DNA from 4 places in the uncultured Exiguobacterium sp. genome. Region 4 is predicted to be linked to each of the others. Evidence: riboswitches for the same ligand, from Rfam matches in the RefSeq annotation. Region 4 holds a riboswitch; each other region holds the start of a gene.

Evidence for each region. Region 4 has a riboswitch for thiamine pyrophosphate ahead of ACHWTJ_RS08210 (ECF transporter S component). Riboswitches for the same ligand answer to the same signal wherever they lie in the genome.
Region 1: it holds a riboswitch for thiamine pyrophosphate, as region 4 does, so the genes downstream of both, tenA (thiaminase II) here and ACHWTJ_RS08210 (ECF transporter S component) in region 4, are expected to answer to the same signal.
Region 2: it holds a riboswitch for thiamine pyrophosphate, as region 4 does, so the genes downstream of both, thiD (bifunctional hydroxymethylpyrimidine kinase/phosphomethylpyrimidine kinase) here and ACHWTJ_RS08210 (ECF transporter S component) in region 4, are expected to answer to the same signal.
Region 3: it holds a riboswitch for thiamine pyrophosphate, as region 4 does, so the genes downstream of both, thiT (energy-coupled thiamine transporter ThiT) here and ACHWTJ_RS08210 (ECF transporter S component) in region 4, are expected to answer to the same signal.

Annotation. Positions count from the first base shown of each region.
Region 1 is NZ_CAXYJR010000005.1:1,868,243-1,874,082, reverse strand. It holds gene abc-f (ribosomal protection-like ABC-F family protein) at 1-439, opposite strand, end outside; gene ACHWTJ_RS11660 (DUF1002 domain-containing protein) at 716-1,597, opposite strand; TPP riboswitch at 1,791-1,897, shown strand; gene tenA (thiaminase II) at 1,971-2,666, shown strand; gene ACHWTJ_RS11650 (hypothetical protein) at 2,718-3,014, shown strand; gene ACHWTJ_RS11645 (glycoside hydrolase family 3 protein) at 3,045-4,961, opposite strand; gene ACHWTJ_RS11640 (sporulation protein) at 5,167-5,840, opposite strand, start outside.
Region 2 is NZ_CAXYJR010000002.1:101,359-107,198, forward strand. It holds gene ACHWTJ_RS00715 (murein hydrolase activator EnvC family protein) at 1-115, shown strand, start outside; gene ACHWTJ_RS00720 (murein hydrolase activator EnvC) at 316-1,581, shown strand; TPP riboswitch at 1,647-1,757, shown strand; gene thiD (bifunctional hydroxymethylpyrimidine kinase/phosphomethylpyrimidine kinase) at 1,872-2,675, shown strand; gene thiM (hydroxyethylthiazole kinase) at 2,656-3,423, shown strand; gene thiE (thiamine phosphate synthase) at 3,413-4,051, shown strand; gene ACHWTJ_RS00740 (hypothetical protein) at 4,222-4,506, shown strand; gene ACHWTJ_RS00745 (metalloregulator ArsR/SmtB family transcription factor) at 4,562-4,939, shown strand; gene ACHWTJ_RS00750 (hypothetical protein) at 4,972-5,610, opposite strand; gene ACHWTJ_RS00755 (YitT family protein) at 5,812-5,840, opposite strand, start outside.
Region 3 is NZ_CAXYJR010000005.1:874,545-880,384, reverse strand. It holds gene ACHWTJ_RS06100 (Asp23/Gls24 family envelope stress response protein) at 1-31, opposite strand, end outside; gene rpmB (50S ribosomal protein L28) at 315-503, shown strand; gene ACHWTJ_RS06090 (amino acid permease) at 644-2,047, shown strand; gene ACHWTJ_RS06085 (thiamine diphosphokinase) at 2,102-2,704, opposite strand; gene thiT (energy-coupled thiamine transporter ThiT) at 2,706-3,266, opposite strand; TPP riboswitch at 3,327-3,436, opposite strand; gene rpe (ribulose-phosphate 3-epimerase) at 3,459-4,115, opposite strand; gene rsgA (ribosome small subunit-dependent GTPase A) at 4,118-5,023, opposite strand; gene pknB (Stk1 family PASTA domain-containing Ser/Thr kinase) at 5,049-5,840, opposite strand, start outside.
Region 4 is NZ_CAXYJR010000005.1:1,256,436-1,262,275, reverse strand. It holds gene ACHWTJ_RS08220 (GNAT family N-acetyltransferase) at 1-227, shown strand, start outside; gene ACHWTJ_RS08215 (50S ribosomal protein L25/general stress protein Ctc) at 517-1,194, shown strand; TPP riboswitch at 1,290-1,389, shown strand; gene ACHWTJ_RS08210 (ECF transporter S component) at 1,489-2,061, shown strand; gene ACHWTJ_RS08205 (ABC transporter ATP-binding protein) at 2,058-3,587, shown strand; gene ACHWTJ_RS08200 (energy-coupling factor transporter transmembrane protein EcfT) at 3,559-4,281, shown strand; gene ACHWTJ_RS08195 (NAD(P)/FAD-dependent oxidoreductase) at 4,337-5,368, shown strand; gene ACHWTJ_RS08190 (alpha/beta fold hydrolase) at 5,439-5,840, opposite strand, start outside.

The DNA.
Region 1 (5,840 bases), 610 kb from region 4:
CGTTCACCATGCGCTCGATCTTCGAGTCGAGTAGATAGCCATCCTTTTGTTCGAACGCATTCGTCGCTTCTGCATATCGTGCGAGTAACGCATCAAGATTCTCTGGTGCTGTCGCCATCATTTGCTCCAACTGTTGCATCCGAGAACGGATCGCGAGGATGTCTTCAAACGCTGTCCAAAGGACGTCGAGTCCGGTCATCGTCTCACTATATACAGGAAGTTGTTCCAAATAGCCGATCGTCAAACCGCTCTTTTGATAGATGACACCACCGTCCGGTTGCTCAAGGCGAGCAAGCAAGCGGAGTAATGTCGTCTTGCCACTCCCGTTTCGTCCAATCAGACCGACACGGTCGTGTTCGTTTAAGAAGAGGGAAACATCCGTTAAGATCGTTTCGCCTCCGAATTGTTTGGTTAGGTGTTGAATGTCGCAAATCATCATAATCAATTGATCCTTTCGCGCGCATCAAAAAAAGGAGAGCGCAAATAGCACTCTCCATCACGTGTGAAAGATGCGCTTTGCTGTATTTTTCAATCATGAAGTTCTAAAAAAGGGCAGACGAGTGCCTTAGAACGCCATTCCATGAAAAATCGCGCGCAACAGATACAATTGTTCCATCAACCAGTGTTTGCACGCGGCAAAGTCCATCTTTTCACACCACCTTTCGTTTCAGATACATTTAGTTTACTATTTTTTTGTCAGTTACGGAAGTCTGAATTATTTGAACACACCCGCGATTGAACTGAAGAAGTCACTAAGTCCATCGAATAGTTTAGCAAAAAACCCTTTCGTTTCTTCTGAAGTTGCGAAGGCATGGATATCTTGTCCCGCATTTTTGAGTCCACTTTCGATTTGTCCCCAGTTGATGTTCGCTTGCTCCATTTGATTGAATAGATTCGTCAACCGGTCCATTTGTGCGTCAGACAACTGGATATTGTTATTTTGAATGACTTGGACGATCAGGTTTTCGATCTCGACTTTGGTTTCCGGTTTTTGATTGGCGATCTCAGCCTTGATCTCATTCATCAAGTCAGCGACCTTATCCGTGCCGACCGTTTTCCCGACGTCTGATGTGACTGATAATTCTTGCTGTGCTAGATCCTTGCGTTCGTCACTTAACTTAATCCCGGTTTCAGCAGAAGTCTGATCGTACGCTTTCATGATTCCTGTCAGAGCTGAAGTCCCGGTCACCTTGTAAGGGGAAGTAATCGTGATGTCGGCATCTTTGACACCCGCTGTGACGAGAGCGTTGAGATACATATCCTTCGTCACCCACGTGATGTTCTCCGTCGAGACGGAGAGCCCATCTCCTTTTTCCGTCAGTTCGATTTTAGCCGACGAATACATGTTGCCCCCTTTTTGCGACTGTGGGATGTTTTTCCCGAGATATTTTTCTTCGTCAGCAGAGGTTGCGATGATTGGCGTGATGCCTTCCGGTGCATTGAGACGGGAAAGCACCCATGCTTTATCCTTTGCGCCGAGCGACTCACCGAGTGTGACGATCGTCTTATCAACGACTTGTTCGGCAGATGCGGCTGTCGGAAGTAATAGAGCAGAAGCGATAACGGCTGACGCCATGATTTTTGTTGGTGTATGCATAATGAAATCCTCCAATTGTAAGTAACAGAATGAATTATAGTATCAGGTACTAAATTTAGTGTACGGGAACGATGTCTGTTCGGAATCGGTCTGCAGATGGAGACGGTATCCGTCTTCTGACACTCCATAGTATAGCGAAAAGAGGACAACTTGACTTCCGTTTTCAGCATGCTATAGTGGATGGGAATCGAATAATGACCACTAGGGGAGTCAGTAGGCTGACTGAGACGAACGAAGACGTTCGGACCCTTTGAACCTGATTAAGTTCGTACTTACGGAGGGAAGTGGCGTCAAGTCTTGTTCTTCTTGCGCCATGCCCGTGTGTTTCGGGGTGGTGTTTTTTCGTTTCATACTAAACGAGGAGGATGAGATCATGACATTCACACAAGAAATCAAACAAGCGGCACAAGCGTATTGGGACAGTAGTTTTACGCACCCATTCGTTCAAGGAATCGGAGAGGGGACGTTACCACTCTCGAAATTTCGGCATTACGTCATGCAGGATGCCTATTACTTAAAACACTTTGCGAAGATTCAAGCGAAGGCAGCGTCAAAAGCAGACGACTTCGCGACGATCGCGACACTTGCCGAGCATGCGACTTCGACTTACGAGGCAGAGTTGAGCTTACATCAATCATTTTTTGAGCCGCTCGGTATTACGGAAGCAGATCTTGAAGCATTTGAACCGGCACCGACAGCATATGCGTATGTCTCCCACATGCATCATGCGAGTGAAGGAACGCTCGGTGAGACGATTGCTGCCATCTTGCCATGTTACTGGTTGTATTATGAAGTCGGACAGCAATTACTGACGTGTACTCCGGAAGAAAAAATCTATCAGCAATGGATCGACACGTACAGCTCGGAATGGTTTGAAAAGGTCGTCTTTGAACAGATTGCACGGCTTGATGCGCTGGCGGAGCAAGCGAGCCCGACGGAACGCGAGCGGATGAAACGTCATTTCGTGACAAGTTGTTACTATGAGTTACTCTTCTGGCATATGGGGTGGACGGAAGAGACGTTTGCGTCAGTTTACGAAACGATTCCAGCACGAGCGGTATCTTCTTGAATCGCTAGATGGTAGAATTAGGAATACCATTTAGTGAGAGTAGGGATTGGAATGGAAATCATCGTGATTGCACTTGTGATCAGTGCAGCATATGCTGTACAACGAATGCTTGGTAAAGTCAAAGTAAGATTTCTTGGATACATCATTCCGATATTAATCGTGTTATCCGGTATATCCGCTTCGACGCGTAACTTTAAGGTAGCGTATAGCATGGGGAGCTACATTTCTGCTGTTCTTGTCATCGTCGTCTATGCACTACTGACTTATTGGTTATACCGCGTCTACCATCGTGCGAAAGAAGAAGCTGAATATCCGTATCAATCACTAAAAGACCGAGGCATCCTTTAAGGAGCTTCGGTCTTTTGGTGTATCATGACATCATTTTTTCCAGTTTTTAAAGCCGTCACCAAATTCGAGATGCAGTTTGTCGGTAAAGACACCGTTCTGAAAGACCGGCACATCAACCGGTAAAGTGCCTTGCGGTTTGAACGTTCCGAAGATCGCGCGGATACCTGCAGGCAGGTTCGGTCCCGCTGATTTCAGATTGCCTGCTTCGGAGTCTGGACCGTTCGGGTCGCCTTTGAAGCCATAGACGAGGACATGTGCCGGTGCGTCCGGTTGAACAGCGACATCGTATGGGTTACGGAGACTGAGCAGGACGGATGGTGTATCCGTTTGTTTCGCATAGCGGAAGATCGAAGCCGGAATGGCTTGTTCTGGTGCAGTAGGGAGTAGTTTAGCACTCGTGTTGACGTTGGAGCCGACGATGATGTAATCTGCTGCATCGAGTTGCGCCCGTAATGTCGGGTTTTGGTCGAGCGGTAGCGTAGTAGCCGAGTAATTCGCTGTCGTCACGTGCCAGTTCCGGTTCTTCGGTAAGGAAGCGATCGTCTTTTTCATGCTGTCCGTCTGATCCGCCGCCGGAGCGATCACAAGAACGTTGGCATTCTTTTTCGGTTTGAATGGTAACGTCCGCTGATCATTTTTCACGAGTGTGACCGCGGCTTCCGTCATCGCGCGTTCTTTTGCTTTATGCTCGGGACTGCCGACGATTTGGTTCGCTTGCGCGATTTTTTCAGCTAGGGATGTCGAATCAGTCGTACCGTTCCATATTCCGCGTTCTGCCTTCAGCGTCAGAATCCGCTCGACCGATTGATCAATTCGTTTCTCTGAAAGGCGACCATCTTTGACCGCTGCGATCACGTCTTTGAAAATCCGATCAAGCTTTGTGACATCTTGCTCGGAACGGAGGATCGTCGGCATGAGCGCGATGTCGACTCCGGCGTCAAACGTCTTCAAGACGGCTTCTGATTCTGTAAAGTTATCAGCGATCGCCTGCATGTTCAACGCGTCCGTGATGACGATGCCATCGTAGCCGAGCTTTTCGCGCAGTACGCCCGTGATGACGTCATCCGATAACGTCGCAGGTAACGGGAAGGTACCGTTTTTCGACGTGACGACTTCGGGTTCGATTTGCGGCATTCCGATATGTCCCGTCATGACCATATCGATGTCTTCAGCGATGGCTCGCTTGAAGGGGACGAGCTCGACTTGTTCCAGCTCTTGCAAGGAGCGGTCGACGACGGGCAAGCCATAGTGGGAATCGGTCGCTGTATCGCCGTGACCCGGGAAGTGTTTGGCGGTCGCTGCGACGCCTTCATCCTGAATCCCCTTCATCAAAGCAGAACCGAGCGTGCCGACGAGCGCCGGATCACTCGAGAACGAGCGGACACCGATGACGGGATTTCCAGGGTTGCTGTTGACATCAAGATCCGGACCGAAGTTGACATTGATACCAAGTGCATGCAGTTCGGAACCGATGATATGACCGGCATCATTCGCATATGCACTGCTTCGAGTCGCGCCTAAAGCCATATTGCCAGGTAAGTTCGTTCCTGTTCCGAGCCGAGTGACGATGCCACCTTCTTGGTCGATCGTGACGAAAAGCGGAATATCGTTGCTGTCGTCTTGTTTGACGACTTCTTGCATATCATGAACGAGTTTCGTCGTCTGTTCGGTTTCGCTGACGTTCTCAGCAAACAAGATGACGCCACCTAAATCATAGCGGTCGATGATGTTCGCGACTTCTGGAGCAAGCGACGTATGATTGCTACCATTCCACTGCCGGAAATCGGGCATGATCATTTGCCCGATTTTTTGTTCGAGTGTCATCGTGTCGATTTTTTGACTGATCCGATCGGCTGAAGACCCTGCCTCTGCCATGACAGGCAAACTACTTGAGATAAGTAATGTTGCGAGTCCTGCTGTTAACGTGAACTGTCCGATTTTTTTCATGATGTATGTCCTCCTTTAGTCAAACCGTGACTGTAATTCTTTTCAATACGGACAGTATAGCAAGGGGGTTATTTTAAAACAATATTTTATTTGTAAACGATTTCAAATTGAAATAAATTTCAAAGTTGTTTTTAGGTAGACTGACTTGAATGAAAAAAAGTGATTCCCCCCTGAAGAGGAATCACTTTCAAGTAATTTCGAATGATCAGCTATAGCGCTCCACGATGTTTGTCAGCTGGCGTTCGACGAACGACTGATCCTGTAGTTCACTATTCGAAAGACGCAGTTTGATCATCGACTCGTCCGCACCAGCCATTTCACTAAACAATGATCCGAGACTGTGCGCACGACGGTCGACTTGGACGATTAAATCAATCCCAGATCCGTCTTGAAGCATGATGATTTCGATCTCATCCAGTTTATGAGCGTAATGTGTATTGCGTGCTGAATACTCAAGCTCCTGAGCAATCGGTAAATCTTTCCGGAATCGTCCAGGTAATTTTTCCGTGTCGGCTTTTTTCAATCGGAAGCCAAGTGACTCCATCGCATCTAAGACTGTTGCTTGGTAGCGGTTTGCTTCGACGATGACGGCGTCACGGTCAGATGGATCAACGGCTTGGGCGATGTCGAGACCCGTTTCGATCCACGATTTCGATTGGCTGACGGAGAGTGGCGTATTCAGTGGAACACGTAGAGTGAATGGAATTTCCCGCTCGACACCCGCTTCGATCGTGAACTTCGCTTCATTTAAGGCAAACCGGTCGAGCGTGAAGGTCGTAAACGTCGTGCTATCATTGACTTCTTGTTTGTACTGCGTGTTGAATTCAAGGTAAATCCGGTCAATTTCTTGATCGACGTTTCCACCTTTGATATGGACGA
Region 2 (5,840 bases), on a different contig from region 4:
TGGAAGTACAGGAAATTCGACGGGTCCACACTTACACTTTGAAATTCACGTCGGTGGATATAGCTACAGTGCAACTGGTCCGGCTAACTCAGTAAACCCAATGACTATGTTTTAAATAGTGAAGAATCGTTGCTCGTGCAACGATTCTTTTTTTATATTTGATAAGAAAAATATATATTACAAAAAAACGTTTTCACTTGAAATGTAAATGAAATTTTTTTGAAACGATTAGGGTGCTATAATCTATTTCAGATATGAGAGAAACTTGAATACTATAATAAAAAAATGAAAATACATAAGTGAGGAAAACGATATATGCTAAAAAAACTAATTTCTACCATTGTTTTAGGAGCATTACTGATAACAGGAACACAACCAATTGCGGCAGCGACGATCAAAGAAAAAAAGGCTGAAAATGCTGCAGAACAACGTAAATTAGAAAAAGCAATTAAAAAACAAGAGTCGAAAATTTCGAAAGAACAACGTCAGATCAACCGAATTGATGCAGCAATCAACGAAAAGATTTTTCAGGTTTCTGAAAAAAATAAACAAATTGAGAAGTTGAATTTGCGAATCGATGAATTAAAAGCAGACATCGTTCGCTATGAAGAGATGTTGAAAAAACAAGAAGAACTATTAGGCGATCGTCTACGTGTCTTCCAAGAAAACGACGGGAATTCAATCAAATGGGAAGAAGTCATTTTTGGATCTAAAGATTTAGGTGATTTATTTAGTCGTGTCATGGCAGGGAAAAAAATCGCGGAGCAAGATGATAAAATGATCTCAGATTACATCGCGACACAACAAAAACTAGCAGAAGCAAAGCAAGCGCTCGTTGAAAAAAAGACGGAGCAGGTCGAAGAGAAGAAAACATTAATTGAACAGAAAAAAGCGTTGAAAGAACAGATGAAAAAACGGAGTGCTACACTTAAAAAATTACGAAAAGGCAAGACGAAGTTCACGACAGAACTATTGGATGCAAAAGAACTTCAAGCGACGCTAGAAGCTCAAGAACGTGCGATTGCTGCAGCAAAAGCGGCAGCTAAAGCAGCGGCTGAAAAAGCAGCAGCTGAGAAAGCGGCAGCTGAAAAAGCAGCTCAAGCAGCCAAACAAGCAAATAAGAATACAAAATCAACAGGTTCAAGTTCAACACCAATCAGTTCGGGAGGTGGTCAATTCGTTCGACCATCTTCAGGATCTGTATCACAAGGATTTGGCCCAGCTAGCGGAGCAAACGGCTATACATTCCACAATGGTGTTGATTTCAAGGGTGCGGTCGGATCGCCGATCGTTGCAGCAGCAGCCGGAACTGTCATTACAGCATCGGGTGGTGGACCTTACGGAAACCACGTTATGATTTCGCATTTCTTGGATGGAAAAGTCTATACGACGGTTTATGCTCATATGAGCTCATTATCTGTTCATGCAGGACAAACGGTCTCTCAAGGTCAGCAAGTCGGAACACTGGGTAGTACAGGAAATTCAACAGGACCACACTTGCATTTCGAACTACATGTCGGAGGCTATCAATATAGTGCTTCTTCTCCTCTGAATGCAGTGAATCCATTGGCATATCTGTAATCAAAAAACGAGCTTCGGCTCGTTTTTTTTTCTTCTCTATGCTACAGTTAAGGCGAAACGAATACTTGAGCAACTAGGGGAGCTGGAGGAATCCGGCTGAGAGGAAAACCAGTCTGTTTTCGACCCTATTACCTGAACTGGATAATACCAGCGTAGGAAAGTTGAGCCGAACGGATACCGGAATGCGTGTATAACGCTTTCGTATAGCGTCGACTGCTTTTTTACAGCGGTCGACGCTTTTTTGTCGGTCACGACTCCCTGCCATTGCTCGATGGGAAGGTGAAAAGAACATGAAACACGTACTGACGATTGCGGGATCCGACTCCGGTGGTGGAGCTGGGATTCAAGCGGATTTAAAAACATTTTCGGCTTTAGGCGTTTATGGAATGAGCGTCCTGACAGCCGTCACGGCGCAAAATACGCTGGGTGTTCAAGCGGTGGAAGAGTTATCCCCAGAAATCGTAGATGCCCAGTTAATGTCGATTTTTTCAGATATTCGTGTCGATGCAATCAAAATAGGAATGGTCTCGAATGCGCAGACGATTCGTGTCATTGCTACACATCTCCGTAAACAGACAGTTCCGGTCATATTAGATCCCGTCATGGTCGCTAAAGGCGGTCATGCCCTATTGCGAACGGAAGCTGAACAAGCATTGATTTCAGAACTTCTACCGCTCGCGACACTCGTCACGCCGAATTTACCGGAAGCGGAGCGTTTAACAGGACGATCGGTCACCAATCTAGAGGAAATGCGATTGGCGATGCATCAATTGGCTACACAGACAGGGGCAGTATTACTAAAAGGCGGACATCTCTCAGGAGCTGCGACGGATTTGTTGTTTGATGGGGAAGTGGAACACCGCTTCACATCGGAACGATTAGACAACCATCATACTCATGGAACTGGTTGTACCTTATCTGCGGCGATTGCTTCGCGGATGGCGCTTGGAGAAGATTTAACAAATAGTGTACGACAGGCAAAGAGCTATGTCACAGAGGCAATTCGTCATGGATTTGCCCTCGGACAAGGTATTGGACCGACACATCATTTTCATTCACTTTGGAGGGATTCACATGTTTACGACCATTCTTGAACACAAACCACTCATTCACCATTTGACGAATACAGTCACGATTAATGATTGCGCGAATGTCACACTCGCTGTTGGCGCATCACCCGTCATGGCGGAAGATATTCGTGAAGTGGAAGAGATGGTTCGTCTCGCACAAGCTCTTGTCTTGAACATCGGTACGATCGATGCAGACATGCAGGCAGCTCAACGACTTGCGGCACGCGAAGCGGGTCGCTTGAATATTCCGATCGTTCTTGACCCTGTTGGAGCGGGAGCAACATCATTGCGTACATCCTTTTCAAAAGAATTGAGTGAACTCGGATGTACGGTCATTAAAGGAAACGCTTCAGAAATCAAGACATTGCTTGGGGAGAATGGACGAACAAAAGGAGTCGATGCTGCAGGAGATGCAATCATGGATCGAGAGACCATTCGTGCATTCGCTCGCAAAAAAAAGTCCGTTATTGTCGTCACAGGTCCAATCGACTACATCACGGATGGGATGCGCGAAGTGGAACTCCATGTAGGAACGCCGCGTCTCGGAGACGTCACAGGTACGGGTTGCATGACGGCCTCTTTGATTGCGAGTTTTCTCGGTGCCGGATATTCTGCGTTTGAGGCGGCAGTCCACGGAACATTCATCATGGGCAGAGCGGGAGAACAGGCAGCATCAGAAAATGGTCTAGGTGATTTCAAACGAGAGTTGTTCAATGCGATCAGCCTGATGACAGAGCAAGACCTGACGGAGGCGAAAGCACATGTCAATTGATTATTCCATTTATGCAGTGACGGATCGTCGTTACCATCCGGGAGTTGCGATAGAAACGGTCGTTGAAGAAGCCATTTTAGGTGGTGCGACGGTTATTCAGCTACGGGAAAAAACCGCACAAGGAAAGGAATTCTTCGATCAAGCAATTCGATTGAGAACGATTACGGATCGCTACGACATCCCTTTAATCATCAATGACCGGATCGATATCGCTTTACTCGTGGGAGCTGGTTTGCATATTGGACAAGAAGACATTCCCCTAACCGCAGCGCGACGCCTCTTACCGGATGCTGTGATCGGCGTATCAGTAGCCACTGTTGCACAAGCGATTGAAGCAGAACAAGACGGAGCCTCCTATTTAGGCGTGGGTTCTTTATTTGCGACATCATCGAAAGCAGATGCTGACTCGATGTCACACGCGATGCTTCAATCGATTCGCGAAGCTGTTCGTTTACCGTTGATCGGTATTGGAGGAATTACAGCAACGAATGTCTCTTCTCTGCCCATCCCACTTGAAGGGTATGCTGTCATTTCGGATATTTTTGCTAAAGAAGATCGACAACTCGCTGCAGAGCGAATGACAGAAGCCGTGCGAGAGTGGCATCAATCTCTTCAGAACAGGGTATAATTCGTTCAGAGGTGATTGTATTGAAATGGCAGAAGATCCGTTTTCGGGGCTACTGGATCCGGTATCGATTGGAACCACAAATCATTCGGGTTGATAATCAGGGAATCTACCATTTAGGTAAAGTTTTATTTCCGCGTCCTAATCGTATATCTTATGAAATGGCTCTTTTGTTGAAAGAGAAGTACGAGCGACGCTATAAGCGTCCACTGTATATCAAGACGAGTTCGATCGCTACAGAAATCTGGGGACATACTCATTTAGATATTTACTATCGGTTACTTCTTCGTCTCCCGATTCCTGCTCGATTACGCAAGCGGTATAGGAATCGATTAGAAAGTACGAAGATTATCGATATTGGTGTACGTGCAGTCGACCAAAATCGAATCGTCTGGGATATCGGTGATTATATCGGAGGATGGTTCGTATTTTGGCTCATTCGTAGACGAATGCGCTGAACTTGCATTGTCTTGTTTCTCATGGTGCAATATACATAGAAACGAGGTGACGGACATGAACATTCCCCGTTGTGAAACGATTGCGATTGACGAACATCGTGCGTCTGAGATTGGACAAGTCGTTGATACGATTCCGACGTTTGAAATTGGAAAACTATTTAAGATTCTTTCGGACGCGACACGATTACGTATCGTTTATGCACTGACGATCGAAGAAGAGCTATGCGTCTGTGATGTCTCGGCCTCTGTCGACTGTTCAATCGCAACAGCCTCACATCATCTTCGATCTTTGTTGAAACACGGACTTGTCAAATTCCGTAAAGATGGAAAAGTCGTGTATTATTCTTTAGACGATCATCACGTGTCGTCACTAGTTCACATGGCAATGGAACATGTGCAAGAAGGAAAGCACTATTTGAATGAATCAGAATAAGCAAAAAACGCAGCTAAAGCTGCGTTTTTTGCTTATTCTGATTTTGCTTCGTTCGTTAGGATAGGAGCAAATCGATGGAAGAAAAAGACAGTTGCACTAATTAATAAAAAGGATAGGATGGAGAGACCGAGACACATCCACTTATATGTAGCGATTAAAGCATCTGATTGTTGTAACTTAGATTGAAGTGTCTTATACAAATCATCTTTGACACGAGATAAGTCTTCAAGAATCGTTTGAGTCGTCTGTGTTGATTGCCTTGCTAGTCGTTTTGCTGCTGCAGGACTTTGTCGTTCATAGACGACAAAAACGCGTTCAATTTCAGACTCCCAGACATTGTTGCGACGAAGAAGATCTTTAATTGCTCCTGGGGTGGTTGAAGATTGATTCAGACTATTGCGTAAGTCGTGAATTTTGGAAGTGGAATAATAATACTGTTCAATGTAACGATTATCTTCATATAATAAAAGACCACGAACTGCATTCGCCCGATCTCGATTATGTTCGACCAATTGGTCCACTTGATTGATTAATGGTATATCGTGATTCTTCATTTGCGCGGTCATCGTAGCAATCGTCCGGTAACCGGACAAGGCGTAAATGATCGGGATAGAGGCGAATAAACTAATCAGGAGAACCAGCAGAACACGCTGACGCCATAGTGAGTGCATGCAATCATTCCTTTAGATAAATAGACATGTCATAAGCTTAACTACTATCGTAAAAAAAGTGAAGCCTATCTATTTTTTGAATAGGGATCAAGAATAAAAAAGTATCTACTTCAATTAAAAAAGCAGGAAAGATGACCTCATACGAGAAGCAGTCATAATATAGATAAAAAAAGAAAAAGCACAGCTTGGCTGCGCTTAATGTCAAAACGAATACGAATGTTCTTTGTAAT
Region 3 (5,840 bases), 380 kb from region 4:
TTCCATAGGTCGTTTTCATCTCGATCGCCACCTGAGTAGCCCCCTTTGAATATTGTATTCTTCTCATAATTCTACTATAAGGACCTACTATTGAAAAGTCGCCGTACTGACTATACAATGAATAAGTGAAAAATAGTAGCGGTCAAATGAACTTTTACCATCATCCTCATCCATTATTTTAAATTTCGAGGTTGTCTGTCAAGTTTTTTTCTTGTCAGCTACTTTTTTTATGTTGCAACCGCCCTGACACCATGCTAAGATAGCAAAGTGTCTATTAGGACGAACGCAAAACAACATAAAAGGAGGCGGAACGCATGGCACGTAAATGCTACGTTACTGGGAAATCGCCAAAGTCGGGTAACAACCGTTCACACGCATTGAACAAAACAAAACGTACTTGGGGAGTCAACGTACAAAAAGTACGTATCCTCGTCGACGGTAAGCCGAAAAAGGTTTGGGTTTCAGCTCGAGCTCTTAAATCAGGTAAAGTCGAACGCGTATAAGGCGCAACCACCGGATGGGAATCTTCCCTTCCGGTTTTTTTATACCCTCATTTATTTTTCTCATAAACTAATTGTCGCCTTTATTGAAAACGCTTACAATAAGAACGTACTTTATTTTTTCAGAATTGGGGGAAGTCATCATGCAACTCAAACGAGAGATGACGAGTCGACACCTGTTCATGATTTCACTCGGCGGAATCATCGGGACAGGCTTATTTCTAGGGTCAGGGTTAACAATTTCGCAAGCAGGACCTCTCGGGGCGGTCCTCAGTTACATCGTGGGTGGGACCATCATGTATCTGACGATGTTATGTCTAGGGGAATTAGCGGTCTATCTACCGGTCTCGGGGTCCTTCCAAACCTATACGACCCGCTTCATTGGACCAGGAATCGGCTTTGCCGTCGGTTGGATTTATTGGCTTGGCTGGGCCGTGACGGTCGCACTCGAAATTACAGCTGCCGGCAGTTTGATGGACCGCTGGTTTCCGAACGTTCCGGTCGTCGTCTGGTGTACCGTCTTTACAGTCCTACTTTTCGGTCTGAATGCCGTCTCCGCCAAAGCATTTGGTGAAGCGGAATTCTGGTTCTCGAGTTTAAAAGTCCTCGCAATCCTGTTCTTCATCATTCTAGGTGGCGCTGCCTGGTTCGGCTGGTTACCGATGGAAGCAGATCGCCCAAGCTCGTTATTCGCGAACTTTACAGCAAACGGTTGGTTTCCGAACGGGATTCTCGGTGTGTTGACGACGATGATTGCCGTCAACTTCGCCTTCCAAGGAACAGAATTGATTGGTGTTGCGGCTGGGGAGTCCGACACGCCAGAAAAATCGATTCCAAAAGCGATCCGCAATACAGTCTGGCGGACGTTCATCTTCTTCGTCTTATCAATTACGATCGTTGGTGCATTAATTCCGTATGAGACGGCAGGTGGAGTCAGCAGTCCGTTCATCATGGTCTTTGATGCGATTGGCATTCCGTACGCTGCTGATTTGATGAACATCGTCGTCTTGACGGCGTTGTTGTCCGTCGGAAACTCCGGACTGTATGCCGCGACCCGGATGTTATGGGCGATGGCGCAAGAAGGGATGATTTCAAAGAAATTATCTTACGTCAATGCACGTGGTGTGCCAATGCGGGCGTTGCTCTTTACGATGATGTTCGCGATGTTATCACTTCTGACCGCATTTTTCGCAGAGGATACCGTCTTCATTTGGCTCTTATCCTTAGCCGGACTCGGCGCTCAAGTCGGCTGGATTTCGATCTCTGCTTCTCAGCTCGCATTTCGTCGTCAGTTCGTCCGAAACGGACACGATGTATCCGAATTAAAATTCAAAACACCACTCTATCCGGTGTTACCACTGATATCGTTGACACTTAACGTCGTCGTCCTCGTCAGCCTTGCGTTTCAAGCGGATCAACGAATCGCCCTGTACATCGGTGTTCCTTTCTTCCTTGTCATGTGGGGAAGTTATCATCTCTTTGTCAAAGGAAAACATCTATCCGCTCAAAGCGACATCCGTGTCGCCCCTTCTCAACTCGAAGAATAATTTCATCTAAAAAGAGGCCGCGGAATCATCCACGGCCTCTTTCCTATGATTGTTCTATTCTTTAAGCGTCCGCATCATCAATAGTTCGCCTTGATGGAGCTCTACCTTCGCTTCTGACTCACGCCATTCATTACTGACGGTCAAGGAACCTCCGACGGGTACGGGATGTGCATCAAGTGGATATTTGACTCCGGATAAGCTTAAAGTCGATGGTACGAGTGGAATGAACGAAAGATAATGATAGCTCCCTGCTTCGACTGCATGCGTTCCCTCAGCCAAGTATCGCACCTCTTCTCGTTTCGTCACGAGTCTGGTCTCTGGATATCGCTTTAATAGATATACATTTTGGACGGTCATGTCGAGCCGTCCACCTGTCGCCCCGATGATGATGATCTCCTCATGCTGTTCCCTCTCAGACACTTTACGAAGTGCCAGTTCGAGATCTGTTTCATCTTTCTCGGCTGGATGGACGATTGCGCCTTCAGGTACATAGCCAAGTGAATCGAAATCACCGATTGTCATATCGCATGTCAGCCCAAACGATTCAATCGTCTGAACACCACCGTCGACACCGACGATAAAATCACCTGGCTGACAAAGCGTTAGTAAATCCGGCACTTCTTCTTTTGGACCGGCACAGACGAGAATCGCCCGCATCTCAAACACCTCGTGCCGAATAACGGAGTAAGCGTGGCGCAGTCGTGAATAAAAGACCCGCAACGACACCACAAAGAACGTAAGACGGTACCATGTATATCGCATTATAAATCAATGAATACGGTACGACCGGACCATCCGCATACTCGGCAAAAAAGACGATCCCACTGATGACATGACAGATATATCGGAGTCCTGCTCCTAGTAACGTCGCAAGGAGAACGAACGTCATCAAACGTTTCTTTTGTCCGTTACGTGCTGCTTGTCTGACCTGACGCGCGAACAGACCACTTAATCCAACGACACCATACGCAATCGTGTAGTCAAGCATCGGTTGAACGACCGTCAACACTTGAGGAGCGAACATCAATTGAATCGTACCGACAAGTGCTCCTGTGATGACACCTCCGATGACACCGTGGCGAAATGCCATGACGAAGATCGGTAGCATCGCTAAGCTGATCGAGCCACCTTGTGGCATTTTGAATGGAATCAATAAATCAAAGACGACTCCGAGACTGGCGAAGATGGCGATTTCCATCATCATTTGTAACCGTTTCATGCTATTTTCCTCCTTCATTGTACGAGAGGACGCAAAAAAGCAGTACGACGAACGCCGTACTGCCTGCGTGCGCCACATCCCTACGTCCGTTTGAACGGAACAGGTTCGAAGGGTTAAAGTCTAAAAGACTCCTCTCAGCCGCGTTTCAAGCGACACCCCTTGCGGTCATCATATTTCGTTTTCTCGTTTTTATTATACGGCAGCCCCTTGACGAATGCTAGTGATTGCTTCCGCATAGTCTGGTGCATTATAGATTGCTGATCCTGCGACGAGAACGTTGGCACCATTATCGATGCAAAGCTTTGCCGTTTCCGGATTGACACCACCATCAATTTCGATTTCAAATGTCAGACCACGATCTGCTTTCATTTGCGCGAGTGTTGCGAGCTTCGGCATGACACGCTCGATGAAGGCTTGTCCACCGAAGCCTGGATTAACTGTCATCAATAAAACCATATCGACATCCTCAAGGACGTGTTCAATCGTTGATAACGGCGTATGCGGATTCAAGACGACTCCTGCCTTTGCACCGGCTGCCTTGATTTGTTGCAAGACACGGTGGACATGGTTCGTCGCTTCGACATGGAACGTCACGATGTCTGCTCCTGCCTTGACGAAATCTTCAACGAAACGTTCTGGCTGGTCGATCATTAAGTGAACATCGAGAATCATATCCGTCTTTTGACGTAAACTGCTAAGCACAGGTAATCCAAATGAGATGTTTGGTACGAACTGACCGTCCATGACATCGAAATGAATATAGTCCGCGCCTGCTACTTCGACTGCTTTGACATCACGCTCGAGATTCGCAAAATCTGCTGATAAGATAGATGGTGCAATTTTAATCATCTTCAATACCTCCGGGCTCGATTCTTGATTTCGTCTATAAACATACCATAGTTCTCATAACGAGAGGACATGATTTCTTGTGCCTCGACGGCTTCCTTGACGGCACAACCGGGTTCATTTAAATGCAAGCAACCTCGGTATTTGCAATCATCTTGTACAGCCACGAATTCAGGAAAACTCCATCGTACATCCTCGATTTCCATTTCATACGGAAAATCAAGGTTCGAGAAACCTGGCGTATCAGCAATCAATCCTCCGGCAAGCGGCATCAACGTGACGTGTCGTGTCGTATGCCGCCCGCGTCCGAGTGATTTCGAAATCGCACTCGTTTCTAAATCAAGAGATGGTTCAAGAGCGTTCAAGAGCGAACTTTTCCCAACACCGGATTGTCCGGCGAGTACGCTCGTTTTACCGGCAAGTAATGGGCGGACTTGCTCAACGCCTGTCAACGTCTCACTTGATGTCTCGATGACCGTATAACCAATCTTTCGATAAGCGGCAATGGCATCTCGAACAGCTGGTCCTTTGACATCGTCAAGTAAATCCATCTTCGTTAACAGGATGACGGGTTGGATTTCCTTCGCTTCGATTAAAACGAGAAATCGGTCGAGTAGTTGTGCTGAAAAATCAGGTTCTGCCGCCGAGACGACCAGCAATGCCTGGTCGATATTCGCAACTGGAGGGCGTACTAAAAAGTTGTCACGCTCCTTCACTTCAAGAATATATCCCGTCTCACTTTCGATATGGAGAACGACCTCGTCTCCAACGACTGGACTGATGCCGCGTTTTCGGAAATTCCCTCGTGCCCGTGAACGGACCTCTCCTTCTGGTGTCATAACATCATAAAAGCCACCCTGCAGGCGTATGATCGTTCCTTCTCGATTCTCTTCGATGCGTTGTTCCGTCATCCTATGCACTCCTTTTTCATCACATTCACTGTGCGTCTTTTGCTTGATTGTACGTGATGGTTTTTGAACGATACACCGTATCGTCTTTATAAATCGTAATCTTGCCTTCTTCTCCCGGATCAATCGTCACCGGCACATCGAATGTCTCATCTTGGTCAATCGATTCCTCGATGACGGTCCGCTTCCCTTTCGCATCTTCCGTCTCAATCCGAATGACTTGTTTTGGTGGTTCCTCGTCTTCACCCTCGCTGACTGCATCATAGACGACCTTTTCAGGGAACGTTGCCGTCACTGTTTTTTCTTCCTCACCTTTTGAGATAAAGACGGTCACAGAGTCGTTCGGTTCGACTTGCGCACCCGCTTGTGGGAACTGACGGATGACTTGGTCGAGTTTTACGTCGCTAGAGAATTCTTGCTCGAATGTTCCGTCTAGGCCGACCTTATCAAGGTACGCTTTAGCCTCATCACTTGATAAATTCGTCAAATCCTTCAACTCGAAAGAAGAAGTTCCTTCCGAGACGGTAATTGTGATCGTCTGTTCTTTCGCGATCACTTCCGTACCAGCAGAAATCGACTGCCGAATGACATTTCCTCGATCTATCTCATCTGACTTCTCACGTTCGACTTCGACCTTCGCGAACCCGGCTTCTTTTAATGTCGCGATCGCTTCTTTTTCAGCATCGTCTGTCACATCTGGTACCTCTACCGGCGCACTACCGGTAGAGACGACCAAATTGACCGTCGAGCCTTTTTTCACCTGTGCGTTTTCACGCGGTGTCTGGCTAATAACATCACCCTCATCAACCGTGTCACTATT
Region 4 (5,840 bases):
TGACTATCGTCCATCCGTCGGCAACCGCTTTAGGAGACGCTCTCCGGATCCAGGGCTATCATGTTCAATATGAAAGCGACTATCTCGTCCGTAATCAATGGCTTCAAATTTCGACGATGGGACAGACGACGATGCGGCACATCGAACGTCTTGTCCGCGCGCTGGTCCGTGAAAACCAACGCATTATCATAAAAAAAGAAAAAAATGAAAGACCTCTCAACCCTTGATTTCAAGCGGTTTGGAGGTCTTTCGACTTTAAAAAAATAAAAAAAGAGGTTTAAGGATTTAAAACATAGGGGTATAAACTCACTAGCACCGCATCAAACGGTGACTTACTCACACATGTTTCTCAATATCAGCGTAATGACCTGGGAGAGAAATGCAAAGTCACGAAAGCGTCAGATTCAAATGAGTCTGAAACCGATTGTCTTAGCATATTTAAATTGTTCAGGACTTGTCCTGCTCCTACATTCATTACCTTTTGAGGGCTATACCAAATTCAAGGGGGAAATGAACATGTCAGTTAAATTAACAGTCGAAAAACGCGAGGTACGTCCACGCTCACTCCGTAAACAATTACGTCATGAAGGAAAAGCTCTTGGTGTCGTGTATGGTTACAAAGTGGAAAGTACGCCAATCGCATTCGAAGAAAAAGAACTCATCAAGATCATCCGTGAAAACGGTGAAAACGTCTTGATTTCACTAAAATTAGATGGTAAGAACGTTAACGTTCTCATTAACCGTCGTGATATGGATGTCTTCACACCAACAATCGACCACGTCGAATTCATCGCCGTCAAAATGGATGAAGAGACAGAAGTCGAAGCAGACGTCGTACTCGTCGGGGAAGCAGCTGGCGCGAAAGTCGGTGGATTCCTATCACAGACACTCTTTAAAGTAACAGTCGCAGCAACACCAGATAAATTACCAGAGAACGTCGAAGTCGACGTCACAAACCTCGAAATCGGCGATTCAATTTCTGTAGCTGATCTTCCGGAACAAAAAGATTTCCGTATCGTCACTGAAGGCGACATTCAAGTCGCAGCTGTCGTTGAGTCAACGCTTGAACAAGAGCTTGAGGAAATCGAAGAAGCGGAAGCTGAGGCACAAGCTGAAGCTAGTGAAGACAACGAAGCGGAAGCTACGGAAGAGTCTTCAGAAGAAGCAAAAGAAGAGAACGAAGACAATAAATAAGTCGTTTAACGATACGCCCTTCGTGGCGTATCGTTTTATTGTGTCTTGACAATAGACAGAAGATTGCCTAAAGTGAACAGCGTATCATCTATTACCATATCCACTAGGGGAGCCCATTTGGCTGAGACGATTTACTTCGGACCCTTCGAACCTGATCTAGTTCATACTAGCGTAGGAAAGTGGAGCGATCACATCCAATGACTCCTGCTGCGCGCAGTTTTTCTGAGGACCGCTCTCTTTTTTTCGGAGGGCGGTCTTTTTGGTGTCTCCCCCACTTAAAGGAGGACGAACACGATGCAACACTGGAAAATGAAAGAAATCATGGTCATGATGATGCTCGCCGTCGCTTGCGGCGTCATCTATCTCGGTTGGTCAACACTCTGGTTACCGATGTCTGCGATCTTCGGACCAGTCGGTGCCAACTGGATGTTTGGGATCTGGATCATCGCGAGCCCGCTTGTCGCAGCAATCATTCAAAAACCAGGTGCCGCCCTCATCGCGGAAATCGTCGCGGCAGCTGTCGAACTGTTCACGGGTAGTCATTTTGGTTTATCGGCTCTACTGATCGGGGTCTGCCAAGGACTTGGTGCGGAACTCGTCTTTGCGATGACGCGTTATCGCCGTTATGACACATCGACATTGATGTTATCGGGTGTTGGAGCCGCGATTGGTAGCATCGTCTATAGTCTGATCGCGAACGGATTCGGTTACTACACGACGACGACGTTGCTTGCGACAACTGGCTTACAATTGATCAGTGGTGCATTACTCGGCGGCTTGCTCGCAGCGGTTCTTGTCCGTCGCCTTGTAGCGACCGGTGTCTTGAACGGATTTGCGGCAGGACGTGCGAAACGGGAAGTCGCATGATTACTGTCGACGATCTCAGCATCCGCTATCCGGGTCAAATGAAGTCGGTGCTCGATCATGTATCGCTAACGATCGAGCACGGGACGACCCTTCTGCTTGGACGAAGCGGGAGTGGCAAGACGACACTGCTTCATGCCCTAGCCGGACTGACACCAGAGACGATTGAAGTCGAACAGACGGGAACCGTTACCCGGTCCGGTTCGGTCGGAATCTTATTCCAAAACCCAGAAGAACAGTTCTGCATGGAAACGATTGGACGCGAAATCGCTTTTAGTTTAGAAAACCGGTCGATTTCACGCGAAGAGATGGAGGAACGCATTGAACGCTTACTCGCACTTGTTGGTCTCCCTCTCCCCTTCTCGACACCAATCGCGAGTCTATCCGGGGGGATGAAACAACGCCTCGCGCTCGCTGCGGTCCTGGCACTTGATCCGACGATCTTATTACTCGATGAACCAACGGCTCAGATTGACCCGATCGGGCAACACGAGCTGATGGCGTTGATCTTTCGGATTCAGAAAGAACACGATTTAACGATCGTCTTGATTGAACACCAACTCGATGTCTGTTTGCCATATGTCAATCAGATCGTCTTACTTGAGGACGGATCGGTGACTGCAACGGCACATCCACAGGATTTGTTTCCGCAGGCGTATACGGAGCTTCAAGCGAAAGGGGTCGCTGTTCCCTCTTTGTATCCGTATACGTTAGAGACGTTACCCATAGATGGACCACAAGCGGCGCGACTTCACGTGCTTCCCTCAGTCGCTACAGCAGGCACTGCCTTGTTACACGTCGCTGCATTATCGACGAAAGCACCTTACCCGCTGACCGATGCGACATTTTCCCTAATGACGGGAGAATGGGTGATGTTGCTCGGGGCAAACGGCTCCGGGAAAAGTACGTTGCTTGCAACACTCGGTCGGTTGCTCTCGCATCAAGGAACATATCGGTTCCAGGAACGTCCGGCTCAGCGTTACTCCCGGCGACGCTTTTATGAGCACGTCGGCTATGTCTTCCAACAACCGGATCTGCAGTTTCTCAAACTGACGGTCGAAGCAGAAATCGACTGGAGTCACCGGGCAGCGACGAGTGACGAGCGCACAACTTTACTCGAACAACTGGAACTCGCATCCGTCAAACAGCAGTCACCGCTTGCGCTTAGTACAGGGCAACAACGACGACTCAGCGTTGCGACGATGCTCGGGCAGACGAAGGATTTGTTGTTGCTCGATGAACCGACGTTCGGACAGGATGGATTGACGACACGGCGGCTCATGGAACAGTTGTTGACGGAACAACAAAACGGAACGACGCTCGTCATGGCAACACACGATATGGAACTCGTCGCCCGATACGCGGATCGTGTCCTCGTCATGGAGCAAGGCCGGATTGCTTTTGACGGGCGTCCGAACGAGTTATTCGCTGACGTTCCGTTACTCGAACGCTGTCAGCTGCAACGTCCACTTTCGTACCAATTCCAGGAGGTGAAGCGCAATGCAGACAAACGCGTCACCGTTCGCTAAACTCAATCCTGTCATCAAGGGGAGCGGATTGTTTTTGATCATGTTTGCCTTGATTGCAACGAATGACTGGATCAAGACGTTGGTGTTCCTGAGTTTTGCTATCGCCTTGCTACTCCTCTCCGGATGGGGTCCCGTCGATTTCTTGAAACGGCTCGCACCTTACAGTCTATTATTCTTATTGACGTTCTGGATGATGGCAGCCTTCGGCAAAGGTACGAACACGCTCTGGTCGTTCGGTTGGTTTCATGTCACGTCGGAAAGTGTCGTGCACGGCTGGTTACTTGCCTTACGGATGGCGACGTTCGTCTGCTTAAGTTTCGCTTTCGTCACGACGACCGATTCGACCCGGTTCGTGATGAGCTTGATTCACCAGGCAAAGGTATCGCCTCGCTTCGCGTACGGATTTCTTGCCGGGATCCGTTTTTTGCCACAACTGGTCGAAGAAGTCCGCGTCTTGCGGCAAGTCCGAATGATTCGAAACGTGCACAGTCGCTTTCCTGGTGATGCGTTCCTATCAATCGGCTTACCGCTCTTCTCGCGATCGATCCAGCGGGCAGAACGGATGGCAATCGCTTTCGAAGCCCGTCATTTTTCAGCAGAGCGGACATATTATGAAGTGCCAGTCGTTCAGCGCCAGGATATTATCTACCTCGTGGTCATCCTCCTGTTCATCAGTCTTGTCTTTTGGCTATGATTACCGCCACCCGTATCCGGGTACATTCTAGCAAGACAAATTGAAGGAGAACGACATGAAACGAATCCTCTTGATTGGTGCAGGGCACGCTCACCTGCATTGCATTACCCACGGACCCACAGAAGACATCGAGTGGCTGATTTTAAATGCCTCGACGCATCAATATTACTCGGGTATGTACTCCGGGCTTGCTGACGGAACGTACGACATTGATGAAATCCGTGTCGACGTCGCCTCCTTGTGTCGCGCCTATGATAAACCATTCATCGAGGAAACCGTCATCAAAATCGACCCTGTTGAAAAAATCGTCTTCGGTGCATCCGGCAGACGCTATACCTATGACGTCGTCTCGACGAATATCGGCTCGTTCGATTGGTCGGAAGACACGACACGATTATCGATCAAACCGAACTACCGGTTACCGGATACATTAAAGCGTCTGCAACAAGCAAAGTGTCCGGTCGTGATTGGAAGCGGTGCAGCGGCCGTCGAGATGGCGGCGTCCTTAAAAGCGGCGGGTGTGCCGATTATGCTCATCACGGATCCAGAGTTACTTTCAGGACACCCCGCAGCGGAAGCGATTGCGAGACGGTTAAAAGAACTCGATGTTCATTGGATTCGAGAACGGCCACTGAACGAGGCGTCTCCTCTCCTCTTTTCACATCACCCGCCAATCGAGTCGGATGCGCTCATCCGCTTGACGGGTGCGAAAGCTCCGGCATTGTTTGCGGACAGTAAGCTCTATACGGAAGACGGATTCCTACTTGTCAATGAGCAGTTGCAAGCGCTCGATCATCCAAGTCTGTTTGCTGCGGGTGATGCGGCGACCCTCGTCGCTTATCCCGATATTCCAAAGAACGGCGTCACAGCTGTCCGGCAAGCACCGATTCTGCTTACGAATCTCTTACGGTACGTCCAGGAAGAAGCACTCCAAACGTATCGTCCGCAAACGAACTACTTGACGATTTTATCGATGGGACCACGTCATGCGGTTTCCCTGTATGGTAAATCTTACTCAACTAATCGACTTGGTTGGTATCTGAAACGCTGGATCGATCAACGGTTCATGCGGAAGTATCGCCCTTAAAAGTATGCGCCGGCGCATACTTTTTTCTGTACATAAACAAGCCATGGACGGGTGTCCATGGCTTGTTGGATTAGACGGTTTGATTTCCTTTGACGTAAGAGAGTAACGTTTCGTTGAATTTCTCTTGTTCATCAAGCAACATGCCGTGTCCACTCTCTTCGAAGACTTCAAGTCGTGCCTGTGGGATTTCCTTTTGCATTTCTTTCGCGAACTCGAACGGACAAACTTGGTCTTTTTTACCGTGGATGATTAACGTATCGACTTTGATGTCTCCGAGTTTTCCACGTAAATCTTCATCACGTAAGGCGATTGCTGACTGAATCGTACCATGTGACGAAGCGGCGATGCTAAGACCATGGAACCATTGTTGAAGCGGTTCTGGATGTTCCTTCGCAAAGAAGATTTCCCCAAATCCTTTGAGCATCGACGGACGATCCTGTTTCGTGTCGGCAATCAACGCATCGACTTCTTC